One region of the Rhodovibrio salinarum DSM 9154 genome, then DNA from elsewhere that is predicted to be linked to it. Evidence: riboswitches for the same ligand, from Rfam matches in the RefSeq annotation. Region 1 holds a riboswitch; each other region holds the start of a gene.
What was found. Region 1 has a riboswitch for cobalamin ahead of RHOSA_RS25950 (CbtB domain-containing protein). Riboswitches for the same ligand answer to the same signal wherever they lie in the genome.
Positions count from the first base shown of each region.

Region 2: it holds a riboswitch for cobalamin, as region 1 does, so the genes downstream of both, RHOSA_RS0112490 (TonB-dependent receptor plug domain-containing protein) here and RHOSA_RS25950 (CbtB domain-containing protein) in region 1, are expected to answer to the same signal.
Region 3: it holds a riboswitch for cobalamin, as region 1 does, so the genes downstream of both, RHOSA_RS0118130 (hypothetical protein) here and RHOSA_RS25950 (CbtB domain-containing protein) in region 1, are expected to answer to the same signal.

Region 1 covers NZ_KI911559.1:2,334,665-2,340,353, forward strand. The annotation lists gene RHOSA_RS0110755 (iron transporter) at 1-354, opposite strand, end outside; gene RHOSA_RS0110760 (4Fe-4S binding protein) at 437-1,822, opposite strand; gene RHOSA_RS0110765 (FTR1 family iron permease) at 1,819-2,658, opposite strand; gene RHOSA_RS0110770 (cupredoxin domain-containing protein) at 2,677-3,027, opposite strand; gene RHOSA_RS0110775 (CbtA family protein) at 3,458-4,201, opposite strand; gene RHOSA_RS25950 (CbtB domain-containing protein) at 4,211-4,480, opposite strand; cobalamin riboswitch at 4,487-4,686, opposite strand; gene RHOSA_RS24745 (potassium channel family protein) at 4,829-5,239, opposite strand; gene RHOSA_RS21925 (LysR family transcriptional regulator) at 5,526-5,689, shown strand, end outside.
Region 2 covers NZ_KI911559.1:2,691,631-2,697,319, forward strand. The annotation lists gene RHOSA_RS0112480 (TRAP transporter large permease) at 1-343, shown strand, start outside; cobalamin riboswitch at 534-759, shown strand; gene RHOSA_RS0112490 (TonB-dependent receptor plug domain-containing protein) at 1,080-2,933, shown strand; gene RHOSA_RS0112495 (ABC transporter substrate-binding protein) at 2,968-3,846, shown strand; gene RHOSA_RS0112500 (FecCD family ABC transporter permease) at 3,848-4,855, shown strand; gene RHOSA_RS22265 (ABC transporter ATP-binding protein) at 4,852-5,689, shown strand, end outside.
Region 3 covers NZ_KI911559.1:3,896,573-3,902,261, reverse strand. The annotation lists gene RHOSA_RS25835 (ABC transporter substrate-binding protein) at 1-785, shown strand, start outside; gene RHOSA_RS0118145 (FecCD family ABC transporter permease) at 803-1,819, shown strand; gene RHOSA_RS0118140 (ABC transporter ATP-binding protein) at 1,816-2,613, shown strand; gene RHOSA_RS0118135 (pseudoazurin) at 2,622-3,041, shown strand; cobalamin riboswitch at 3,173-3,361, shown strand; gene RHOSA_RS0118130 (hypothetical protein) at 3,404-3,748, shown strand; gene RHOSA_RS0118125 (ATP-binding protein) at 3,800-5,134, opposite strand; gene RHOSA_RS0118120 (response regulator) at 5,131-5,689, opposite strand, start outside.

The DNA of each region.
Region 1 (5,689 bases):
GTTGGCGACCATCGGCATGAAGGAACCGCTCGTGCTCCACGAAGAGTCCTGCTTTTCGATGCGATAGGTGATGCCGAGATAGGCGACCCAGTCGCCCGGCCCGAAGCCGTTCTCACTGTCCTTCATGGCGTGGATGTCGGCTTCGAGGTGGACGTCCGCCTCGTGCTCCAAGCCGGGCAGGGACGGTTCCATGACGACGGGCTGCAGATAGACAGCCGCGATTTCCATGCCGTTCTTCTGAACCGCATCCCCGATCGGCGTTTCGGCAGCTTGGGCCGGCAAGGCAAACATCGGTGCCGTCATGGCGATCGCCGCCACGCCCGCGGCCATGAGGCCGACGCGCTTCATACTCATGTTCTCTCTCCTTTGCTTCTGAGTTTCGGGTGATCAACGAACGCGCACTGCGCCCGCCACCTTCTCACCAAGGCCATCTCCGTCATCCGACGATGGCAGGCCACCAGGCCGAGGCGACGGCGAGTCCGCCAATAAGCCCCGGCAACGTGGCCACGGCAGCCCGTGCACCGGGGAGTCCCAGGTTTTTCAAAATCTGCCAGCCGAGCCATCCGCCCCAGATGACGGCGGCACCGAGCGCAACCACCTTGACGGAGGCAGCGGCGGCTTGCGGCACCAGACCGAACAGATCGATCCCCAGTCCAAGCAGCAGTGAAATCATGGCCGGCGGTGCCACTTGGTAGCTGAGTGCGACGAACCGCTCCCCGAACCGGCCATGCGCGCCCAGCCGGCCCGCGAGCCAGGCCCCCGTGGCCTGCAGGGCGGCCAAGACGACCGTCAGCGCGAGCATCACGCCGATCATCCAACCGGAAATCAGGAAGAAATCGATCCAGGTGAACACCTCGCGCGCGTCGGGGTGGACAGACATCAGCCACGCCGGGCCGGGATTGCCCAGCCACAGATAGCCGTGCTCGATCACCCAGTTCACGGTAGCCTGGCGCAGGTTTTGGTAGAGCGGCAGCACCAGCCACAGGAAACCGCCAAGTGCGATGCCGGTTCCGAGAAACAGGAACCATACCTCGAAGCTGGAAGGGTGGTGGTTGCGGATGTCGGCAATCTCGGCCCCGGGGTTGCGGAACTGCAACGCGAGACCGCCCTTCTTATCGGGATTGACGCAGCGCGCGCACATCACGCAGTGGCGGCTCTCGGTCTTGCGCCGCAAGTCGATCATGGTCGGGCAGAGCCCGCGCGTATCATACGCGTCACCGCCTGCCTTCGGCCGTTTCGGGGCCAGGTCGACCATGCTAAGGCGGGAAAAGACGCCGAGCAGCAAGCCGATGGGGCAGGCGTGCCGGCACCAGGCCCGCTTTTTCTGCCCCTGCCCATAGAAGTAGCCAATGACCAGGGCCGCGAGGAATGTCAGCCCGAAAACCTCGAGAATGGCACTGGCGTAGTCGCGCACCCCAAGTGTCTGTCCCAGGGTGGTGACCAGCAGGAAGCTGACGATCGGCGTGCCGCCCCAGCGCAACCAGCCTGGCACCGGGCGCTTGCGGCCGATGCGGTTCATCCATTCCGACGCCGCGCCCATCGGACAAAGCAAGCCGCACCAGCTGCGTCCTGTCAGCAGCACCGAGATGAACACCAGCGGGAACCATAGGGTCCAGATCAGGAACCGCGCGAGGTCGCCCAGTTGCTGCGCGATTTCGCTGCCCGGCAGCAACGCCGGCCCCACGATGAGGACGAAGAAGCCCACGAACATGCAAAGATGCACGATCGGAAGGTAGGGGCGTAGGGCGACGGCCACCGCCTCGATCCGCGGGGGCAAGCGGCGGGTGGATCGCGCCCCGAGTATCGCGTTTTGACAGGTCATGAGTTGGTCGCGGACGCTTCCGCCCCTTGGGCTTTGGTTTGCCCGTTCACAAGACGCATCAATGCCAGGATGATGAGCAGCGTGGCGCCGTAGAACAGCAGCTGGATGCCCATCGGCCGATCTGTGTACCCGATGAGGATGTGCAGCAGCATGCCAAGCCAGCTGTCCTGCGCGAGAACGCCGGAGGTGTCCCAGATCTGCAGCCCAAGGGACGGCAGCAGGCCGGCTTGGTTGAGAAAACCAGCCGCCGTTGCCGCCAGACCGCACGCCAGCAGCAGGACCATCCAGGACACGGCCGAGAAGAAATACCGGATCGGAATCGCAAGCAGGCCGCGGTAGAGCAGCCACCCAACGAGGACGCCCGCCACCAGTCCCAGGGCACCGCCCAGCATCATCTGGGACCAGGCCCCGCCGGATGCGGCCAGGCTGTAGAGGAACAACACTGTTTCGGAGCCTTCCCGCAGCACCGCCAGGGCTGTGACCAGCCCGAGTGCCGCCAAGGGGCGGGCGCCGATCTTGACGTCATGGCCGACCCGGCGCATCTCGTCGGCCATCTGCCGGCCGTGCGCGGCCATCCAGGCGTTGTGCCAGGCCAGCATCGCTACGGCGAGTAACAATACGCCTGCGTTGAAAAGCTCTTGACCCCGGCCTTGCAGCAGGTTGGCGAGCCCGTTCGCGAATGCGGCGACGACCATCGCGCCGAGGATGCCGATGGCGATCCCGCCACCGACCCAGCGGCCCCGGCCGACGACGCCGCGCGTGGCGCCAAGGACGATCGCCACGATCAGGGCCGCTTCCAGGACTTCACGGAAAACGATAACGGCGGAACCAGCCATTGTGGCTACCCCTTCCCCTTACTTCGCGATCAGCGTGCCCTGCGCGGTGTCCTGGTGAAATTCGCCGAAAAAGCCGTATTCGCCCTCTGGGAGCGGACCGACCCAGACGGTGCCCTTCGAATTGCCCGACAGGATCTTTTCCCGCCGAAGATCGTGACTCTCGAATTCTTCGGGGGTGGGATCCTGGTTATCGATGATGAGCCTGACCCGGATTTTCGCGGGCACCTCGAGCGTAGCGGGGACGAACTTGTGGTTCTTGATGACGATCGTACGGGTTAAATTGTCATCGGCTGCGGCCGGATGGCTGGAGAGCGATGCAGCTGCGAGCGTGACTGCGATGAGAGCGCCGAGTGCGGCACGAAATTTCATAACGATGTCTCCTGGGCCTTTGAGGCCCGTCTTCTTGCGCACAAACCTGTAAAGTCGCTACTGCAGTTCATTCGCAATAACAAGAGGGATCACGCCGGCTGTTTCGGGATAGCTTGGCAGGCGGTTATCCAAATAGGCGATGTGAAATTGCAGTTTTCTGGGGCGTCAAGAGCACGACGGACCGTCATATCGGCGCATAAAGCTGTACACTGCCGGCCTTAACTGCGCAGCTATGTCGCAGGTGTCGCAGATCGCGTGTTCGAGCCGCGCGCGGCTTACCTCAGGCTCCGATCCGCCGTATGTGGACAAGATCATCACCTGTATGCATGGCTCGCGCGCGGTGGCGTAAATCAGCGCGAGTCAAAACGGGGCGGCGCTGCTCCTGTCAGCGCCGCCCCGCTATATGCTGCAGACTTCGTCTGATTTGGCTTTAAGAAATCCGGCGGTAGAAGGCCGCGGACAGGGTCCCGATCAGCACCCAGAAGATCGCACTCACGATAATCGAGGTGGCGGCGAAATGACCGGCGAGTTCGGGGGGGACGGCTCCGCCGATGCTTTCGGGCTGCGGTGCGCCGACCAAATGCGGGATGACCGCGACGGCGACGCCAAGCGCCTTAAGCAGGTAATTCGGCGCGAACACCAGCAGACCGAGTCCGGCCCCGGCGCCGGCCACCGCGAAACACCACCAGAGCTGCCGCGCCTGAAGGTCGGCCGCCATCGAGCCCGGCGCCTCCGGCGGCAACCCGAGTGCCGGCGCCAGGGTGAACACGGCAAAGCCGGCAGCGCCCCAAAGCAGGCCGACCGTCGGGGTCACCGTGCCGCCATGCAGCGCCATTCCCGCGACCACCAGCAGGGCAAAGCCAACCCCCGCGATCAGGTTCGCGAGCGTTGAATAGAACGTGCGTTCCAGACCGTCGTCCGGCGCCCAGGGTTCGCCTGCGCCAGCAGTGTCCGCATGTGCTTCGGCCCCGCTGTGGACGAACTTCAGCAGGCCGCCGGACATGTGGGCGTGTTGGGCATGTGGGGTAATCAGGCCAGCGTCATGATGGCCGCCGCCTTCGAACTCCTCTGCGTGCAGGATGATCGGCGTCGTGGTGAAGCTGTGAACGACCGAGATCGCGGCGCCCGCAAGCAGACCGGCGGCAATCGCCGCCAGGAAAATCCGTCTGAACATGAGGCCCCCTTAGTGGCAGGGGAAGGCGAACGCGTGGCGCGAGTCATGCGCCGCGTTGTGGATCGTGGTCGGACTCGCAAACCCGACGCCCGCGATCAGCACGACACCGAATAGAATGGCCGCAAAAGCTGCGGCTAGGATCTGTGTCCGCTCGTGCGTGCCCGCGTGACCCGAAAGGCCCGGTGCAGACTGTTGATTGGATTGGTAGCTCATTTCATTCCCCGTCTTGACGCACCGCCCGTGCGTGCTGGATGGCAGGTGCCGGAGCGCATGTGGCATGTCTCCAGCCGTTACAGGCTCGCGGCAGGTTTCCTGGCTGGCGGGTCGTAACCGTACCCCCGCCTTCCCAGGCTCGGCGCATGGTTGCGCAGGGCCCAGTGGCGTGCTGGAGGTCGGCTCGCCGCTCACAGTTGCGGGGGCAGCGCCGGACTTGCACCGGCTTCCCTCATCGTCCCCAACGGGAACCGTCGAGCGGGAATCAGCTTAGAGCGGGGCGCAAAGGTGCGCAAGGACGACAACGGAGACTGGCGGAGAGAGACTGGCTGTTGGAGACGCGCAGGCACGGAAAATCGTTCAAAGTGAACCTGTTAGGCGACATCAGTTAGAATCGCGGTTGTCAAACCGGGCCTAATCGGCATTGCGCCAGATAGTCCGCATGACTTCGAACAGAAACGCGGTCGACAGTCCGAACAGCAGCATGCCCGCGGCGGCTTCGAAGCTTCCCAGCAGCCGCCAGTGGGGCGACGCGGTCACGTCGCCGTAGCCCACGGTCGTGAAGCTGGCTGTGGAGAAGTACAGTGCCGGCTCCATCGTATCGAATTCGCCAACCCACAGGAACGCGAGCGCCCAGATCCAGATTTGCAGGATGTGGGACAGAAACGCGGCCACCCCGGCTTGCACCAAGATGGAAAAACGTCTTGGCCCTTTTGGCCGCACGGTATGGCGTGTGACCCAGCGTTTGAGGCGGACGGCCACGGTGTCGAGGACGATTGCGTGAAGACCGACGCACAGCGCGAGAAGCCCGGCGCCTAAAGTCATCTGGACAAGCACGTTCAGAGGCCAAATGCGAGAGGAACGCAGTGTTGCGGGGCGTCTAATCATAGCGCATCAGAGATCAGACAAACACATCGTAGCGAGTTTTGTGACCTCGCTGGCTAGACGCGCGCGCCGGATCGCCCTGATACATGTATGTACAATGGCTAGCGTGGTGCGTGCGCTGGTGCGTCCAAGCGCGTGACCTGGAGCCGGATTGCGCGTCAGCTGGGTGAGGCCTGCTGGGGCACGTCCCCTTGGGAACGCCGAGGTTGTATACGGGAGAACGGAGATGTCGTTCCAGCAATTCAAGTACCTGGATGCGCTGGCCCGCCACCGGCATTTCGGCCGCGCCTCGGTGGCGTGTAATGTCACGCAGCCCACGCTGTCGGCTGGCATCCGGGCCCTGGAGCAGGAGTTGGGGACGCGGCTCGTCCATCGTACGCACCGGTTCGA
Region 2 (5,689 bases), 360 kb from region 1:
CGTGGCGATCGTGATGCTGGTAATGTTCGTCCTGGGCTTCTTCCTGGACTTCATCGAGATCACCTTCGTCGTCGTGCCACTGGTCGCGCCGGTGCTGTTGCAGTCGGACATCTCGCCGGTCTGGCTGGGTGTGATGATGGCGATGAACCTGCAGACCTCCTTCCTAACCCCGCCGTTCGGCTTCGCGCTGTTCTATCTGCGGGGGGTCGCCCCCAAGGAGGTCTCGACCAAGAACATCTACCTCGGGGCCCTGCCCTTCGTCGGCATCCAGCTGATCGGCTTGACGATCCTCGCGCTGTTCCCAGGTATTGCCACCTGGCTGCCCGGCGTGATTTTCGGATAAGCACACGGCGTCAGGATCACGACGACAGAACTCGCCTCTCTACGGTGTTGGGTCAGACGATCTGCACCGGTCGTCTCTCCCGGCGTCCAACCACCAACGACGGGTGCGTCTGAATGTGCCTTGCAGCGACACATTCGGCATGCTGTAGTCAAAATCGCTAGGGTTGGTTTCCCGCCGCCGCACGGCGGGAACGATCTTGTGTCGTGGTGTCCGGCCCTCGGACACCCCGGCATTGGAGAGAGGGAACGCGGTGCGGTCCGATCCCTACAGGTCGGACCAAGGCCGTGGCTGCCCCCGCAACTGTAAGCGGCGAGCCGGCGTTCAATTGTGCATCCACTGGATCCACGGATCCGGGAAGGCCGAGCGCCCGGCGATGACCCGCGAGCCAGGAGACCTGCCACCCGCGCATCGTTGAGACCCGGAGGACGGGGTGTATCCGCCGGGGCGGGGCAGAATCTGTCGAAGATGATGCACGCCTCCCTCACGCGCGAGCCAGCAAGGTTCGTGCGGAGTTGGGCATGGCGTGCCGCCGCCCATGCTTGCACACCCGTCATGCCATCCGGGATCTCGCTTTCAGGACCTGCATGAGCGGGAGGCTCAGCTGAACACCATGGGTTACCCCACAAAACTACCGCGCGGGAGCGTGGTCGGTACCGGCCGTCTTGCCCTTCTGGCCGCGCCTCTTACCCTGTCGCTTGCTATGGCGGCGCCATCGCCAACCGTTGCGCAGCAAAAGATGGACGAAGTCGTGGTGACCGCGACGCGCGTCCCAACCCGGATCGAGGAAGTTGGCGCCTCGGTCACGGTGATCGACCGGCAAGAGATCGAGGAGCAGCAATACCGCACCGTAACGGAGGCGCTGCACACGGTTCCCGGGCTGCGCATGGTTTCCAACGGACCGCGCGGCACCACCACGTCAATCTTCATGCGGGGGGCGAATTCCAACCAGACGTTGGTGCTCCTGGATGGCCAGCGGATCAGCAATCCCGGAACCCCCAGTGGCGCCTTCAACTTCGCCGATTTGACCACAGACAACATCGAACGCATCGAAGTGGTGCGTGGGCCGCAGAGCGCGCTTTACGGCAGCGATGCGATCGCTGGCGTCATCAACATCATCACTCGACGACCGGAACGTGCGGGTGTGCGCGGCAGCGCAAGCGTCGAAGGCGGCACTCTGGGCACATTCAAAGGCAGCGGCAACCTGCGTGGACGTCAGGGCCGGGTCAGCTTCGACGCCACGCTAAGCGGCATAACGACCGACGGCGATACGATCACCCCAGAGCGCTACCGCCCAGCGGGCGCACCGGCGGAAGACGACAGCTATCAACTGCTGAAGGCTGCCGGCCGGCTCGGCATCGATCTGAGTGAGCAGCTCGACGCGTCATTCTATGCCGAGGTGACCGACAGCGAGCTGGATCTCGATGACAATCCGGAAGACCCGAACAGCGTGGAACAGACGCGCCGCTACATCACCGGCGCAGAGCTGTCGGGCCACTTCTGGGACGGCCGTTACCGCCCGACGCTAAGCCTCGGTTACACCGACTTCCGGCGCGATAACGATAACCGGCCGGATGCGTTCAGCGGAACCCGGACCAACACCGTCAACGAAGGCAGCCGTGCGTCGGCGAGCTTCGAAAACGAACTCGACGTACACGACGATCATACCCTGATCCTCGGAGCGGAGGTCTACGAGGAATCCTTTAAATCCAGCGGTGTGCAGGACTTCTCTGGCTTTATACAACGCCAGCGATCCGACGCCGATGCCACGACCACCGCGCTATTCCTGCAAGACGTCTACCAACTGACCTCGCAGCTTTCCGGCACCATCGGCGTGCGCTACGACAAGCCGGAGGATTTCGATGGCCAGGTGACTTGGCACGTCGCGCCCAGCTACGAGATCGAGGCGACCGGCACACGCCTGAAAGGCAGCGTGGGCACCGGCTTCAAGACGCCCTCCCTGTTCGAACGCTTCGGCTTCACGCCAAGCAACAGCGGCACCGCCTTCCGCGGCAACCCCGACCTGGACGCCGAAAAGAGCTTCGGTTGGGAGGTTGGCTTCGAGCAGCCCCTGTTGGACTCGCGCGTGCGTTTCGGGGCGACCTATTTCCAGAACGATATCGAAGATGGTGTGACCACGGTGTTCGATTCGAACTTCAACTCGACGACAGTGAACAACGCCGACATCGAAACCTCGGGCGTGGAAACCTTCGTGGCGGTTGAGCCGCTGGACCGGTTAAGCGTGCGCGTCGACTACACCTACCTTTCAGCGGAAGATGCGGACACCGGCCAGAGTCTGGTCCGGCGGCCCAAGCATAAGGTGACGGTACAAGCCCGTTGGCGGCCGACCGATCGTCTGACCCTGAGCGGCGGCCTGCGTGGCATCGCCGGGGTCACAGACATCGGCCTGAACGGCGGACGCGTTGACCTCAACGACTACCTCGTCGCCCGCGTCGCCGGCAGCTACCGGATCAACGACTGGTCCGAGATCACGGCCCGGGTCGAGAACCTCACGAACAACGACTATGAAACCGCCGACGGCTTCAAGGCACCGGGGCTTGAGGCGTTCGTCGGCACGCGGCTGAGTTTCTAGGCTGGCTGTCGACGTCGATGGGACGAGGGATTGTATGACCAAGATGGGTCCGATGCAGGTATGGCACGTCGCGACCGCAATACTGGTCGTGTTCTTGACGGCCTGGGGACCAGCGGCGGCCGGGTCGACGCCGGCCGCCGCCGAGCGCCCGCAACGCGTGGTGTCGCTCAACCTGTGCACCGACCAGCTGCTTGTGCAGCTGGCGGAGCCAGAACGCATTGCCTCGGTCTCCGTGCTGGCAGCCGATCCGCTCTATTCCGCGGTCGCCGACAGGGCCCAGGGCCTGCCGGTCAATCACGGCCAGGCGGAAGAGGTGCTACGGCAGAATCCCGATCTGGTGTTGACCGGTACCTTCGGGAACCGCAGCACGGTGCACCTGCTGCGCCGGCTCGGCTACCCGGTGGTACAGATCGGCCCGCCGCGCGACCTGACCGATGTCCGCCGTCAAATCCGCAAGATCGCTGACGCACTTGGCGTGCCGGCGCGGGGCCGCGCGTTGATCCGGCGCTTGGACACACGGCTGGCCGCTGCTGCGCCACAGGAACGATCCGAGGATCGCGTCACGGTCGCGATCTACCAGCCCAACGGGATCGTTGTCGGACGCAACGAACTCCCCCACGCGGTCGCGACTGCGGCGGGCCTCTCCAACCTGGCGGCGGACCAGGGCATGAACGGCATGAGTCCGCTTGCGCTGGAGCGGTTGCTGGTCGCACGTCCGGACGTTCTGATCCTGCAAAGCGAACGCGATCCCGCACCGTCCCAGGCGACCGAACTGCTGCGCCATCCTGCATTGCAGGCATTGGCCGAACGCAGCGTGGTAACCCGTATTCCGCGCCGCTTATGGTCCTGCGGAGGACCGCAAGTCGCCGAGGCGGTGCGCCGTCTGGCGCAAGCACGCCGGGAGGCGCACTGACATGCCGTGGCGTCCGCCGACATCGACGCTGGGGACCGCAGGGCTGCTGACCCTGGGACTGATTGCGGCGTTTGTGGGCTCCCTCCTGGTCGGCCCGGCCGGGCTGCGGCCAGGCGTGGTGTTGACGGCCCTGCTCGAAGGCCGCGGGGACGTGGTCAGTGTAATCGTGCAAGAAATCCGCCTGCCGCGCAGCCTGTTGGCGGTCGCGATCGGGGCGTCGCTGGGGCTCGCGGGCGCGGCGCTGCAAGGCTATCTGCGCAACCCGCTGGCCGAGCCAGGATTGATCGGCGTCTCCGGCGCGGCAGCACTGGGCGCGGTACTGACGCTCTATACCGGTGCCTCCGCCGCGTTCGCGCTCGCCCTGCCGCTGGGCGGCATCGCGGGGGCGATCTTGGCGGTGTTGCTGGTCCTGCTGCTGGCAGGACGCAACGCCGACACGCTGACGCTGATCCTGGCCGGCGTCGCCGTCACCTCATTCGCCGCCGCGTTGACCTCGCTCGCGCTCAACCTGGCGCCCAGCCCCTACGCCGCGCTGGAGATCGTATTCTGGCTGCTGGGCTCGCTCTCCGGCCGGTCGATGGAGCATCTGGGGCTGGCGTTGCCGTTCATGGCGGTCGGCTGGGTTCTGCTTGCCAGCGTGGCGCCTGCGCTCGATGCGTTGACCCTCGGCGAAGATGCGGCACAAAGCCTCGGCTTCCACCTGCCCGCGGTCCGCACGCGGCTGGTCCTCGGCACGGCTCTCGCTGTCGGTTCTGCAACAGCGGTGGCCGGCGCGATCGGCTTTATCGGACTGGTGGTGCCCCATGTCCTGCGCCCCCTGGTCGGCCATCGACCGGCCGCGCTGTTGCCGGTCAGCGCCCTGGGCGGCGCGTTGCTGTTGCTGCTTTCGGACATGCTGGTACGTGTCATCACCGCGAACCAGGAGTTGAAGCTGGGTGTCGTGACCGCGTTGGTCGGCGCGCCCTTCTTCTTCTGGCTGGTGATCCGTACCCGTCGGGGGATCGCATGATCGACGTCACATCACAGCCGCGGCCGCCCTCATCGACCGCCCCCGATGGCACGCCGGTCTTGGCGGCCAAAGCACTGGACGTCACGCTGGGCGGACGGGCCGTGCTCCAGGGCATCGACTGCGCGGTGAAACCGGGCGAGCTGGTTGGGCTGATCGGCCCCAACGGCGCTGGCAAGACAACGCTTCTGCGGACCCTGGCCGGGCTTGTGCCGGCAAACGCCGGCCGGGTCACGCTGGCCGGCCAGCCACTCGCCGAGATCCCACGACGGCGGTTCGCCGCGCGTGTCGCCTACCAGCCGCAGGGAGAGCGGCCCCATTGGCCCTTGCCGGTGCGAGACCTGGTGATGCTGGGCCGTGCGCCACGGCGGCGCGCCTTCGGACGCCCAGCTGCCGGCGACCAGGCAGCGGTGTCACAGGCGCTGCACGCCACCGGTACGGAGCATCTGGCCGAGCGGCCGGCCACCGAATTGTCCAACGGCGAGTGCGCCCGGGTGCTGCTGGCGCGCGCGCTCGCCGGGGCGCCGGAATGGCTGCTGGCGGACGAACCCGTGGGCGGGCTCGACCCCTATCATCGACTGGAGGTGATGGCGCGCTTGCAAGCGACTGCTCGGGCGGGTGCAGGTGTGGTGGCCGTGCTCCACGACCTAACGCTCGCGGCCCGCTTCTGCGACCGGCTGCTGCTGCTGCACGGCGGGTGCATAGCTGTGCAGGGCACGCCCACGGAGGTTTTAACGGACAGATGGCTGCGTCGAGTCTACCGCGTTCGGGCACTCACCGGCGTACAGGACGGGGAGCCGTTCGTTTTGCCCTGGGCACGCGCCGCGCCGTTGGACG
Region 3 (5,689 bases), 1.6 Mb from region 1:
ACCGGTTCGAGAAAATCAACCAGCAGGTCGAGCGCCTGGCCGACAATGACCCGAGCTTCGAAAGCGTCGTCGCCAAGAGGCCCGAGCTGGTCACCTCGCAGTTCGAATGGCACGTCGGTCCGCAGGGGATCGTCGGGACGCGCGAGCAGTTCGCCGAACTCGGTATCTCAACCTACATCCTGCCCACCGATTGCGTCGGCAAGGACAACACCACCGGCGGCGACGGCACGCGCAACGTTCAGGTCACGACCGACCTGATCCACCGCACTGTCGGGGAACTCGCGCGGATTTTCGATGTGCCCGAAGCCGGTGACGAGGTGATTGCGGACCTCAAGACCCGCGAGCGCGATGCCCGCCAACAGGTCGAGCGGATCGAGCTGGACCAGGACGTATCAGCCGTCGTCTGGTTCTCCAGCGCGGAAATGGACATCGATCCCTACGTCGCGGGCCAGAACGGCGCGCCTGCCTACATGCTGAAGCAACTGGGGATCCGCAATGTCATCGACTCCAACGAGGAATGGCCGACCGTCGGCTGGGAGACGATTGCGCAGAAGAACCCGACGATCATCGTGATCGCGCGCATGGACCGGCGCCGGTTCCCGGCCGACGATTACAAGCGCAAACTCGAGTTCCTGAAGACCGATCCCGTGACCCGGCACATGGACGCGGTGCAGCAGGACCGGATCGTGATCATGGACGCCCATGCGATGCAGCCGACCCTGCGGCTGGTCAATGGGCTCGAAACGTTGGCCGACGCGGTCGAGTCGTACGAGCTGAGCAAGTGATTCGATCCGTACGTCAGATGGCAGTGGCAAGAGGTGCCGGCTATGGCACCCTTGCCTTGCTCCTGCTTGTCGTCACGTTTGCCCTCGGCGCGTCGATCGGCGAGACCCCGATCCCGGTCACGGTGGTTGGGCAAACGGTTGCCAATCATCTGTTTGGCGCGTCCTACGAATTGGATCCGATCGAGGCCGGGATCGTCTGGAACTATCGGCTCAGCCGGGCCGTGGTGGCGGCCTGCTGCGGCGCGGCGCTGGCGCTGTCCGGCGTGATCCTGCAGGCCCTGCTGCGCAACGCCTTGGCCGATCCCTACATCCTTGGCATTTCCGCCGGGGCGTCGACCGGGGCTGTGAGCGTCGCCATTCTCGGCATCGGCGGCGGCGCCATCTCCCTGTCGTTTGGCGCCTTCGTCGGGTCGCTCGCGGCCTTCGCCTTCGTGGCGTTGCTGGCCCGCGGGGCCGGGCGCGGCAAGGGCCAGATCATCCTGGCCGGCGTTGCCGGTTCGCAGCTTTTCAACGCCCTGACCTCGTTCATCGTCACCAAGTCGGCCAGTGCCGAGCAGGTGCGGGGGATCATGTTCTGGCTGTTGGGCAACCTCAGTGGCGTGCGCTGGCCCGACGGCGCACTTGCGCTGCCGGCCGCGGCGATCGGCACGTGCGTGTGCCTTTGGTACGCGCGCGCGCTCGATGCCTTCACCTTCGGTACCGATTCGGCCGCCTCGCTCGGCATCGCCGTCTGGCGCGTCCAGGCTCTGTTGATCGCCGCCGCGGCCCTGATGACGGCGGTGATGGTCAGCATCGTTGGCTCGATTGGCTTTGTCGGCCTGGTCATTCCGCATGCGGCGCGTTTGGTCGTTGGCGTGCGGCACAGCCGTCTGATCCCGGCCTCCGCGCTTGTCGGCGCCGTTTTCCTGGTGGTCTCTGACGTCGTCTCGCGGACGGTGATCTCCGGTCAGGTGCTGCCGATCGGCGTCGTTACGGCGCTTGTCGGTGCGCCGGCCTTCGCCTTCATCCTGGTTCAGGGGCAACGCAAGTCATGACTCTGCGCGCCGATAACGTGAGCTGGTCTGCGGGCGCGAAACGCGTGCTGCGCGATGTCTCCCTGTCGGTGCGTCCGGGGGAGACCATGGGGGTGATCGGCCCGAACGGCTCGGGCAAGTCGACGCTCCTGCGCTTGCTCGCTGGCATTCGACCCTGTGCGGACGGCTGCGTGAGGCTTCACGGCACGCCGTTGACCCAAATGCGTCGGCGCGACATTGCCCAACGTATCGCGCTGGTCGAACAGCAGGCGGAGACCACCGACCACATCACCGTGCGCGACGCCGTCGAGCTGGGTCGGACACCCTACCTCAACGCCCTCTCGCCCTGGTCGCAGGACGACGAAGCCGCCGTCGCCGATGCCCTCGACCGGGTCGACATGGCGGAGATGGCGCATCGCTATTGGCATACCTTGTCGGGCGGCGAGCGTCAGCGGGTCCATGTTGCCCGCGCCCTGGCGCAGGCGCCCGACTTTCTGCTGCTCGACGAGCCGACCAACCACCTCGATATCCGGCATCAGATCGGCATCCTGTCGTTCGTCCGGCAGTTGCCCGTGACCGCGTTGATTGCGCTGCACGATCTGAACCTCGCCGCGATGTACTGCGACCGCATCGCGCTGTTGCAGGATGGGGCCCTGATCGCGGAAGGCCCGCCGGAGGCTGTGCTGACGGAAAGCAGCCTGCGGGATGCCTTCGGCGTTCAGGCGAGTATTCGCCGCGACCCTTCGGATGGGGCCCTGGCCATCCGTTTCAAAGACCCGCTCCCCCAATCTCAGGAATCTAAGGAGGTTGCTTGATGCGATTCATGGCGATCGTCGCCGCCGCGTGTTTGTTGACCAGTCCGGTCGCGGCCGAGGTGCACGAGGTCAAGATGCTGACCCGCGGAGACGCTGGTGCGATGGTGTACGAGCCGGCCTATCTGGAAATCGCGCCCGGTGACACCGTGCAGTTCATCGCCGCCCAAGGGGGCCACAACGCGGCGAGCATCGATGGCTTTGTGCCGTCCGGCTACGCGGGTTTCAAGGGGCAGATCAACGAGGAGATCCGCATCACGCTGGATCAGCCCGGTTTTTACGGCGTGAAGTGCTCGCCGCACTTCGCGATGGGGATGGTGATGTTGATCCGCGTCGGCGAGACGGATGTCGCCCGTCCAGAACTCCCGGCCGATCTTCCCCAACGGGCGAAAGCTCGGTTCGACGATATTCTGGAGGACCTAGGACAATAATAATCTAAATTCGCTCTTTGATCGGCGGCCTGTGCAAAGGCGATTAAGAGAGTGCTGTGATCGCGCGCCCAGGGCCGAAGGTCGTTGCGGCGTGGAATCAAAATGTTGCGGAGAATTGCGCAGCAAACTACTATGCTTTTCTTGGAAGGGATGTTGCGCCCAAGCGGCGCAACAGGGAATCCGGTGCAATTCCGGAGCCGTGCCCGCGACCGTGAGCGGCAAGCGGCGGTTCAATCAGCCACTGGGGCGTGCCCCGGGAAGGCGAACCGTCCGCGCCAGCAGCCGCAAGCCGGGAGACCGGTCCTTTCCGCAAAATCTCAACCTCTTGCCCGGACGGGACCATCCGGGAGAAAGGATCGTCGATGACGCGCCCAGTGACGGGTGATCCGCGGCCGTCTGCTCTGCCGCACGTGAGCAACGACAATCAGAATATCGATCCGGGTGGCCTGATGACGGCCGTGCTGCAGGAGCGTGGCGGGTTGGACCCGGCGCACACCGCGCATGATTTTCTGATCGGCTGGCTGCTCGAACTGCCGGCCGATCTTGATCCAGCGATTGCCGCCCGGCAGTTGCTGGCCAAATCCCCGATGTCCAGTGCCTCGGGTCGGGCCCATCGGGTTGCCGAACTGCTGGCCGAAACGGCCGCGCATCCACGCGCGCGGGCGCATGCGTCTCGACGCCGGTCGGTTAGCCGTCGGCCCGGATGAGCGCTGCGCCCTGGGCGGTGGCTGAGGGGCTGGCCTTTCCCGGAGTTGGCTTCAAAGCGGCAGGGTGAGCCGGGCTTCCGCGCCGCCTTCCGGGCGGTTGGCGAGCGTGACGTCGCCGCCGTGGGCGCGGGCGATGTTGCGCGCGATCGACAGGCCGAGGCCGCTGCCCCCGGTCTCCCGACTGCGGGACTCCTCCAGGCGCACGAACGGGTCGAACACGCGTTCCAGCTGATCTTCGGGCAGGCCGGGGCCATCGTCCGCGATCGTCAGCGTGATCGCCGTCGCGGTGTGCGTCAGCGTCACCTCGGCCGCCTGGCCGTAGCGCACGGCGTTGACGATCAGGTTGCGCACGGCCCGCTTGAGCGCTGTCGGGCGGCAGATGGCATCCAGCCGATCGGGCCCCTGGAAACGCACGGCTTCGCCCGCGTCCGCGAAGTCGTCGCAGATGCTCTGGACCAGGCTGGCAAGATCGATGCGCCGGCTGTCTTCTTCCTGTGCATCGGCTTGGGCGAACGTCAGGGCCGCTTCCGTCATCTCCGCCATGTCGTTCAAGCCGGCCAGCATGCGTTCGCGCGTTTCGGCTTCGTCGATCATTTCGGCGCGCAGCCGCATGCCGGTGATCGGCGTGCGCAGGTCGTGGGCAATCGCCGCCAGCATGCGCGTGCGGTCGGCGACGAAGCGGGTCAGGCGTTCCGACATCACGTTGAAGGCGTGGGTCGTGCGGCGCACGTCGGCCGGGCCCTCTTCCAGCAGCGGGCCGACATTTTCGCCGCGGCCAAGCCGGTCGGCGGCGTCGGACAATGTTGCCAACGGCCGCACGATCCGCCGCACGGCCAGGGCGACGGCCACGGCGACCGCGATCGCCGAAAGGCCGAGCGACAGGGCCATCGGCCAGATCATCTCCGGGATCGGTGGGTGCAGCACGCGTTCGATGTTGAGCCAACGGCCGTCCGGCAGGTGCAGCGACAGGGTCAGGACATCGCCGTCGGGCAGCGGCGTGCCGTAACGACCCCGACCACGTTCCGGGACGCTGCGGATGGTCGCGCGCACATCGACGATCGCCGGCGGCATCGCGCGCTGTAGTCGTGCCTGAAAGCGCAGGTCGCGTTCACCCGTCTCCGCCAGCGGTGTGTCGGCAAGGGTGTAGCGGGTCGTGCTGCTGTTCAGCACGCGCAGGATTTCCGCGCGCCGGTCCGGCGACATCGGCAAGATCAACTGCGCGATTCCAGGCACCCGGTCGAGGGTGAAGGCACGGACCACGTGACGGGTCACGTGCCTTTGCTCGCGCAACAGGATCACCCCCGCGACTGCCTGGGCGGCCACCACTGCCACCACGACCGCCAACACCAGGCGGCCGGTCAGGCTTGTGGGCAGCCAGTGGGTCATGACCATGTGACCTCCTGCGCGAACTGATAGCCGCCGCCGCGGGACGTCTGGATCAGCTGCGGGCGCTTGGGATCGGCTTCGATCTTGCGGCGCAGGCGGCTGACCAGGATGTCGACCGAGCGTTCGAACGCTTCCGTGTCGCGGCCGTGCACCAGGTCCAGCAGTTGCTCGCGCGACAGCACCGTTTGTGGGTAGGTCAGGAAAGCGACGAGCAGGCGGTGCTCGCTGTCGCTCAAGCTGACCACCCGACCGGTGGGCGTGGTGACCTCGCGGCGTGCGGCATCCAGTTCCCAGCCGCCGAAGTGCGCGCGGTGGCCGCGGGCGCTGCCGCGTTGCGGCGGTAAGGCGTGGGTTCGCCGTAGCACGGAACGGATGCGCGCCAACAGTTCGCGTGGGCTGAACGGCTTCACGACATAGTCGTCCGCCCCGACTTCCAGCCCGACCACGCGGTCGGTTTCGGACTCCTTCGCCGTCAGCAGGATCACCGGCAGGTCGAGATGATCGCGGACGTGCCGGCACAGGCTCAGGCCGTCTTCCCCCGGCATCATGATGTCG